DNA from 2 places in the Raoultibacter timonensis genome. Region 2 is predicted to be linked to the other one. Evidence: predicted binding sites of a transcription regulator. Region 2 holds the regulator's gene; the other holds the start of a gene.
The links. The regulator LexA, encoded in region 2, represses DNA repair genes until DNA is damaged. The targets are predictions, from matches to a motif close to CNAACANNTGTTNG.

Region 1 (4,379 bases), 1.7 Mb from region 2:
ACCCATGCAGACAAACAAAATGGCAAGTATTCTTGTCCGAGACGTTCTATCGCTCAACCATCCCGCAAGAGGATTTGCCACAAGGCCTCCAACGCCTATGAGCGTGAAGTAGAGACCCGAATTGATATCTGGCTGCACGCTTCCGATATAGGGAGCCGCGAATCCGAAGAGAAGTCCATACCCTAAAGCCGCAATGAACGTTGCGCCCAAAACTTCTCCTATCAGGAGCGGCGATTGCATAATGGCTTTTTTCAGAATACGCGGTACGAGATTTCTATCGCTTTGTCGTTGCTCGTCCTTGCCCTGCAACGCATTTTTCCCCTGTCTCCCGGCGTCGATTTCTGCATACAACCGCGAACGCTTTGAAGAAATGCTTAAAACCGCGCACCCAGCAAGCCCGGCACAAAGACCCATGCAGATGAAACTTGATCGGTAGCCACTTGCCTCAACGAGCGCTAAAGCCAAAGTCGGACCGAACAAAAGCGATGCGGACGAAACCAGCCGATAGAGCCCGAGATAAAATCCCGTCTTATCCCCTGGGGCCAAAGCCGCTACCGCAGCCGTTGCACAGGGAAAATATGCCGCAAGACCAGCAGCCTGAATGCATCTCAGTGCAATAAACTGCCAAACCTGGCCGCAATAAGCCATGAGAAAACCCGACACGGCAAACGCGGATAGCCCCAAAACCATAACGAGTTGAGTGCCGCATCTATCAGCCAAGGGGCCGGAAAAGAAACGCAAAACGATAGCAGCAGCCATGAACACCGACCCCTGCACACCAACATCAACCACAGTTCCACCGATCTCGATCACATAAAGCGGCGAGAGAACCATGAAAGCATTGTTATATGCATACGCGATAAACCCTGCAAAAAACAGCGCGACTACCGATCGCAGTGCAGTATTCGGCATTCCCTTCCCCGTCCTGCCTAGCAAGCGCCATCCCCCCTGGCACTTTTGCTTCAGTATAGGATTACCGCGCGCCACGTTCCGCACAAGATTGTGTGAAGCAGGCGCATATGAACCGAGAGCCCGTAAGGAAGATAGTTCCCTATCAGTAATCTCCCTCTTCCGCAATGCCTTCGCCGCACATGTCGGCGATATCGTCAAAGCGGATGCGGGTGCGCACCACGGTGATCGTGCGAAACGCATAGTCGATATCGCTCACCATGCCGTGCGTCGTTATGTACGCATCCGTATCGTAATGGGTGATGCGGACCATCGTTCGGCGCTTCACTTGAGCGAGCTTCTTCGAAAGCACGAGCGCTTCTTCTTCGGTCAGCTCGTGCTTCGGCTGCACGATGCGCTCCCGTTCGCGAATGAGATCGTAGTATCCCCTGAGCGCGGCAAAGGGCATGAACTGCTGCGCCCTGCCGGCGCGCGGCGCGCGATCACTAGGCATGATGCCCCCCGACCTGCTCGTTGCGCTCCCGAGCCGTTGCCTTCTCTGCGAGGCTCATACCGCGCAGAAGCGCGTTCTTCCCAAACTTGCCCTTCACGGCAAGCACCGCCTCCTGCAAGCTCTTCTCCTCGGCTTCCGCCTGTTCGTCGGTGAACAGATCGACCGTCGCGAACTCCTCGGGAACAACGCCCCCGAAGCCCACGTTGATGCGACGGATCGGCTTGTCGCGGCGCGTCGTTTCCTCGAAGAGATCGATGAAACGCGGCATGATCTTCGAATAGAGGTTCGTGCGCCCGAATTGCTTGCGGGTTCCGCCGGTATGGGGAACGCTGCGTCTGCCGTGCAGCGGGCGCTTTCCGTGGCCTCCATCGAAAAACTCCCCATCGCTGCGATTCTCCCGATCTTCCCGCTCTCTCGCATAGCCCACGTAAAGCGATATCGTTTCCGCCACCAGGTTCTTCTCAACGAGATCGAGTACAAGAGCATCGACCATTTCCTTCAGCACCACGAGCGCATCGTCGTAGCTGTAATCGCACGACAGCACCTGTCCGCTCATCATGGAATGGGCGCTCGGCTCGTATTCGTGGATTTCGGCAATGGTGCACGGCTCGATGCCATGCGCATGGTCGATGAGGTATTCGGCGTTCACTCCGAACTCCCGATACAGCGCATCTTCTTCCATGCGGCACACGCCGCGAAGATCGTAAACGCCGAACTTCGCAAGGCGCTTGGCGATGCCGGGTCCGATGTTCCGGATATCGGTTATCGGGGTATGCGTTTGTATCGTGCGCTCGAATTCCGCTTGATCGAGGTACCCGATGTTGTCCTCGACGTGCTTTGCGGTGATGTCGAGTGCAACCTTTGCGAGAAAGAGATTCGTGCCCACACCCGCCGTAGCGCAGATACCCGTTTCGGCAAGCACTACATCCATGAGCATGGCGGCGAACTCTTTGGCGGTCATATGGTAGAGCGAAAGGTACGGCGTTGCGTCGATGAAGCACTCGTCGATCGAATAGGCATGGATGTCGTCGGGCGATACGTAGCGCAGGTAGATCGAGTAGATGTCGGCGGAAATCTTCATGTAGTGGGTCATCTGGGGTTTCGCCATGATGTACTTGACGTGCGAGGGAATCTCGAACACGCGGCAGCGGTTCGAGATTCCAAGGTCTTTCATGGCCGGCGTAATGGCGAGGCAGATTGTTTTTTCGGTGCGGCCGGGATCGGCGACGACGAGGTTCGTCGTGAACGGATCGAGCCCGCGCTCGACGCATTCGACGCTTGCATAGAAGCACTTGAGATCGATGCAGATGTAGCTGCGATCTTCGGACACGCCTTCGCTCCTTTCGTATACGGCCGCATCGGATACTAAAACATTTGTTCGTTCATAATACCGCAGAATGCGTTTTCGGGTCGTCGTCATCCGCGCTTTGGACAATCTTCGCGCAAACCGAACCGCTGCGTACAGCAGGGCGCTTCCGGAAAAGCTCCAATCCGTGGTTTCGCGGCGCGCTTTTCGGTCCCACCGTCTGGGTGCAGATCCGCACGATGACTTATACTATGACCCGCACACTGAGCGGAAACCGCGACGTTCGATACCGCCTTGCCCGCGTTGAACGGCTTAATGGACCGTTCGGCCCGAACGGTCCAAACGAAACGTCTATGCCGCACTGAGAGGTTTTCCTTGAACAAGCTCGAAAGCTTAGCACTCGGTCGAAGCGTCCCGCACACTTTGGTCAGATTCGCCCTGCCCGTCATTGCAGGGCTGCTTCTCATGCGCATAAACACCGCCGTCGATCACGTTTTGGTCGGACAGGCCATCAGCACCGTCGGCGTCGCCGCCATCACCATCTGCGATCCGTTTGTTTTGCTCATCACCGCTTTGGCGGTTCTGGTTGGGGATGGCGGATCGTTCGTCATAGCCTTGAGCATGGGCGCCCACGACACCCGCAAAGCCGCTCGGGCAGCCGGTACGGGAATCGCCGCAGCAGCCGTCCTCTCGCTTGCCTTCGCGCTGACGGCAACCTTGTTTGCCGACCCCCTTCTACGCTTCGCGGGCGCGAGCGAAACGCTGCTTCCCCACGCGCGACCGTTTCTTCAAATCATAGCTTGGAGCAGCCTGTTCACCGCGTTCAGCTCAGGCATCTCATCTTTCGTGAGAACCGCCGGGTATCCGAATCGCGTGTTCGCCATCCAAACCATCAGCATCCTGTGCAATATAGCGCTCGGCTATCTGCTCGTTATCGTCATGGACACAGGGACTGCCGGCGCCGCATGCGCTACCGCCATAGGCCAAGCAGCCGCCATGATCGCGACCATAGCGTTTCTCCTGAAGCGGGATATGCCCTTCAAACTTCGCGCGCGCGATCTGGTCCCCGATTTTCGCATGCTCTTCAAAACGGCGGCGCTCGGCTTCCCCTCGAGCGCGCTGAGGATAACCGATGCGTTCTGCATTTTCGCGACGAACTTCCTCGTGACAGCCTTCGCGATTTCAGCCCTTCCGCACGGCACGACAACCGGGGGAGCGCTTGCCGCATCGGGCATCGAAAACGCCGTAACCGCCTTTCTCCTCGTACCCGGCATCGGAATCGCCACCGCAGCGCGACCGTTCATCGGGTACTGCAGCGGAGCCGACCTTCCGCGGCGCACGTATCAATTTGCACGGTGGACGTTCATATGCGGATTCGCAGCGCTCCTCCCCCTCTGGGCCGCGGTTGAACTTGCACCGGAACTCTTCGTCGGCATGTTCGGGATCGATGCAGCCGACGTCCCGTTTGCCTGCTGGGTTCTTCGAGCCTCAGCGCTTACCGTTCCTATATCGATGGTGCGCATCGTGGGAACGAGCTATTTTCAAGCCTCGGGGCAAGCGGGGATAGCAAACGCGCTCATCGTGCTACAGCAAGGGTCCTACATTCTCGTGAAGTTCATCGCATTCCCGTTCCTGTTGCCGGTATTCACCCAATTCGACCATCTGCAATCG
Region 2 (4,379 bases):
GGGATCATCGTCGCCCGTCCAGCGTCAATAAACAGGCACTGCGAAACCAATTCGTCGAGGAAGCGCCTGTCGTGCGAAACGAGCAAACCGACGCCACGATGTGCCTTCAACGCACCGAGCAGGACTTCCCGCGTCTGGCTATCGAGATGGTTCGTCGGCTCGTCGAGCGACACAACCGCCGGATTAAGGGAAAGCGCACAGGCAACCTGTATGCGTTTGCGCTCGCCATGCGAAAGGGTGCCGTAACGCCACAGCCAATCGTCTTCGAGTTCGAGCGAAGCGCGGAGGCGAACCGCCTCGGCTGAGTAGTCGGATGCGAAATCGTAGAGGTTTTCGGGCTCCAAGGCGGTCTCTTGAGCGCAATACACCCCTGAAGCCGCAGGTCTGATCGTACCCCCGTCGGGCCGAAGATGTCCGCAAAGGAGTTTTAGGAGCGTGCTTTTCCCGGCTCCGTTGTTTCCCACGATACCGGTCCACCCCTCGGCAAACGTCGCCGAAAGCCCTTCGAGCGCAGGTACAGGGGAATCATCGTAGGTATATGACACATTGTGCAAGGTAATGAACATGGCGACCTCCATTGAACGAAGGCGCAACGCGAATGAAATGCAATGGAAATCTGGGACATGGCTGATACGATAACGATTGCGCACCCGGTTGCGACAAAAGAATACTGTCTGCTTAGGGGATGCCCGAAGGCAATCGTTATTTGCGCATGTCCTTCTCCTTGATGACGGGTACAACGCCCATGGCGTATGATCATTCGAAGTGTAACACATCATACAAAAATCGAAAAGCACGCTTTCCGCTCGGAGGCGCGCGGGCGGCCTTCGAATAGCAACGCTCGCCCGATACGTGCCGCCCACCATCAGCACGGCGAAGCAAGCTCCCCTCGAAACGAAATGCGCCCCGGCGAACCGGGGCGCTACGCAGCTCTTCTCACAGAACGCAGCTTCTGCGGAAGATAGGATGGTTAACCGTTATATCCCAAGGAAGATGGTGGCAAAAGCAGCTGCAGCGAGCACAACGCCAGCGGAAACGGACTGCCAGGGAGCAATGCGCCCGAATGCCTTGCCGCGGGCGGTTCCCGTTCGGAGCTCGCTGACAAGTTCAAGATCGGAGACTCTTCCGTGCAGATGCCGGCTCGCCGCATGGCGCGGCCTTCCGGTTTTGCCGGATGCAGGGAATTCGATGATAGCAGCATGGGCTTGGTTTTGGGAGGCATCGACCTTGAGGGCGGATGTTCCGACCACGGTATAGCGCGCTTCGAAATTCTTCATAAATGTGCCTCCTTGCTCTTGCCTAGAACCTTTGTTCGTGTATACTATATGGCGAACAAAAGTTCATGTCAAGATATTTTTCAAACATTTGTTCGAAGTTTTGAAAGGAAGCCACATGGCAGAAAAAGTCACGAAACGCCAGCAGGCAGTACTCGACTGCATCGAGGACTGCATTCGCGAGAAGGGATACGGCCCCACCGTGCGTGAAGTGTGTCAGAGCCTTGGCCTCTCCTCCCCTTCAACGGTTCACGTCCATCTCAAAGCGCTCGAAGACAAAGGGCTCATCAAGCGAGATCCGCTCAAGTCCCGCTCGATCGCCCTCACCTACCAGCTTGAAGACCACTCGGGATCGGGCATCGACGATCTTATACAGCCCACCTTCGGCAACCTGGTCAACCTTCCTCTGGTCGGCGATGTCGCAGCCGGTTCTCCCATCCTCGCAGAGGAGAACATCACCGACACCATCACCCTCCCAACCGAAATCGTCGGCGATGCCGCAGCGTTCCTGCTTTCCGTCCGCGGCGATTCCATGATCGAGGCCGGCATCAACAGCGGCGATTACGTGGTAGTGAAAGAGCAACCCACCGCCGATAACGGCGATATCGTAGTAGCCATCATGGACGACGGCGCTACGGTCAAGCGCTTCTACAAAGAATCGAATCACATACGCCTGCAACCGGAAAACTCGTCGATGGATCCCATCATCACAACCGATTGCTCCATAGCCGGTAAAGTCGTCGCCGTATTCAGGCGCCTTTAAATACGTTTTCCGCCCAACGGCAGTCGGCCCCGATCGCAATCGTCGATCGGGGCCGATTCTTTTCCGGAAGCTACGAGGCTACGCGTCGATGGGCGATTGCACCTCGACGCGGAACGCCTCGAACATCGAAGCGTATGCGGGGCCTATCTGCATATCGATGCGCGTACCGTCCTCGCCGTGTTCCTCGAGAACGATCAAGGCACGTTCGTGGGCGATCGAGACAAGATCGCCTCTGCTGTAGGGAACCAGCACGCTGATAAGCTCGTCGTGAGCTGAGGCCACCGCTGCAATTCTCTTCACCAGAGCGTCTATGCCGGCTCCACTGAGCGCCGAGACGAGTATCGCATCGGGATGCCTGTTCGACAGCGCCTCCTTTTCGACCTCGCCGAGAAGATCGATCTTGTTGAACACCTCGACGCGCTTGATGTCGTGCGCTCCGATCTGCCCGAGCACCTCTTCGACCGACTGAATCTGCGCCTCCCGTTCGTCTGAAGAAGCGTCGATGACATGAAGGATCAAATCAGCGCCCACGATCTCGTCGAGCGTCGATTTGAATGCCTCGACCAGCGTATGCGGAAGCTTCTGAATGAATCCGACGGTATCGGTAAGGGTTATCTCGCGCCCCTCGGGAAGCACGAATTTCCTCGTCGTCGAATCGAGCGTGGCAAACAGCTTATCGTAGCTGAGCACGCCCGCATCGGTGAGCGCATTGAGGAGGCTCGATTTGCCGGCGTTGGTGTAGCCCGCAAGGGATACCTTGAACATGCCGCTTTTGTACCGCCCCTCGCGCTGAAGCGCGCGCACTTCGTTCAGCTGCTTCAGCTCGCGTTTGATCGAGGTTATGCGTTTGCGCACCATCCTGCGGTCGACCTCGAGCTGGCTTTCGCCCTCGCCGAACCTCGATCCGACGCCGCCGCCCATGCGGTTCGAGGCAAGGTGGGCCCACATGCCCCGAAGACGCGGAAGAAGGTATTGGTTCTGAGCAAGCCTCACCTGCAAACGCCCCTCTTTGCTCGTCGCATGCAGCGCGAATATATCGAGGATCAGCGCCGTTCGATCGATTACCTTGACCTCCTTCGGAACGACCCTCTCAAGGTTCGTTTGCTGCGATGGGGTAAGCTCGTCATCGAATATCACGATATCGGCGCTATGGGCGCGGCAGAGGTCGGCAACTTCCTCGGCCTTTCCCGAGCCGACGAACGTACGCGGATTCGGCGCATCGAGCTTTTGCGACGTTACCGCAACCACGTCGGCGCCGGCGGTGTTGGCGAGCCTCTCGAGTTCTGCAAGGCTTTCGGAAACGGGCCACGTCGTATCGCCGCGATCGACCCCCACGAGCACGGCGCGCTCGCGTACCTCTTCTATAGTGAAATGCTTGGATTGGGTCATGGTCTATGGCCTTTCGTAAGGTTCAGATGGCGTGTATATGAATGAGAGCGCTTACCGCAACCTTATCGTGGCCATGTACGTACCCCGTCCTTTCCCGAACGAACATCGGTCTCAGATACTAGCACGGGTGCCGCACGGCAGGCAACACCCGCGTTTGCATTTCGTTACGCTTCCCTTCGCGGAGTCACGTCATTCGGGCATGCGCCGCCTGCTCCTGCTCCATGCGGCTATCGCAGCCGCTAGGCTGCCGAGTGTCGCAACCGCGATACCGACAGCGGCGAGCGCATCACCCGTCTTCGCCAGCCCAGCTGCGGAGTCTTTCAAACTCGCAGAGCCGCTCGGCTGGTTGGAGCCGACGAGCTGCCCAGGGGTCCCGGGATCGGTCGACTCGCCGGGATCGGTTGGCTCCGTCGGGTCAACGGGATCGACCGGATCGGGGTTTTTCACCCATATAGCATACAGTGTCACATCGGTATCCCCCATGTCGATAGACACCGGCACCGGCTCGCCGCCGTCCGCCTTGAAAGACCAACCTCCGAACGTGTACCCTTCTCGCACGAGCGTATGCTCCGCTTTCACTGCGGCGACATCGCCAGGCAGGTACTTTCGATTATCGACCGGCACCGCACCGCCCGTCGCCCCATTTCCGTCGTAGAGCACCATCGCGGCTCTCCGATAGCTGATGTCGTAGTTGTTGTACCCGTATTCGAAGACAGCATCGGCTGCGCGGAACGGGAGGCCTGACGCGTCGTAGCTCTCGGGACGTTCGGAGAAGCTTCGCGTATGAATCCTCTCGTCATGCAAGGCAATATCGCCAGGGTTGCCGAGCAGCACCGATTCCAGTTCTCGCGAAGCGGTATTGCCGGAGAACACCGTGGTATCCTCGATTTGCCCTTCGGTATCGACGGTTAAGTGCCCAAGGTTTTCGTACGGCGTCCAAACACCGCCGCCCG

Region 1: the regulator LexA is predicted to act here: its motif matches at 2,770-2,783, upstream of MWL89_RS15220 (Y-family DNA polymerase).

Annotation. Positions count from the first base shown of each region.
Region 1 covers NZ_AP025564.1:3,745,937-3,750,315, forward strand. Annotated here, with positions in the region: gene MWL89_RS15210 (MFS transporter) at 1-912, opposite strand, end outside; gene MWL89_RS15215 (YolD-like family protein) at 1,055-1,402, opposite strand; gene MWL89_RS15220 (Y-family DNA polymerase) at 1,395-2,732, opposite strand; gene MWL89_RS15225 (MATE family efflux transporter) at 3,024-4,379, shown strand, end outside.
Region 2 covers NZ_AP025564.1:2,059,945-2,064,323, forward strand. Annotated here, with positions in the region: gene MWL89_RS08435 (ATP-binding cassette domain-containing protein) at 1-566, opposite strand, end outside; gene MWL89_RS08440 (hypothetical protein) at 978-1,277, opposite strand; gene lexA (transcriptional repressor LexA) at 1,393-2,037, shown strand; gene hflX (GTPase HflX) at 2,116-3,426, opposite strand; gene MWL89_RS08455 (InlB B-repeat-containing protein) at 3,616-4,379, opposite strand, start outside.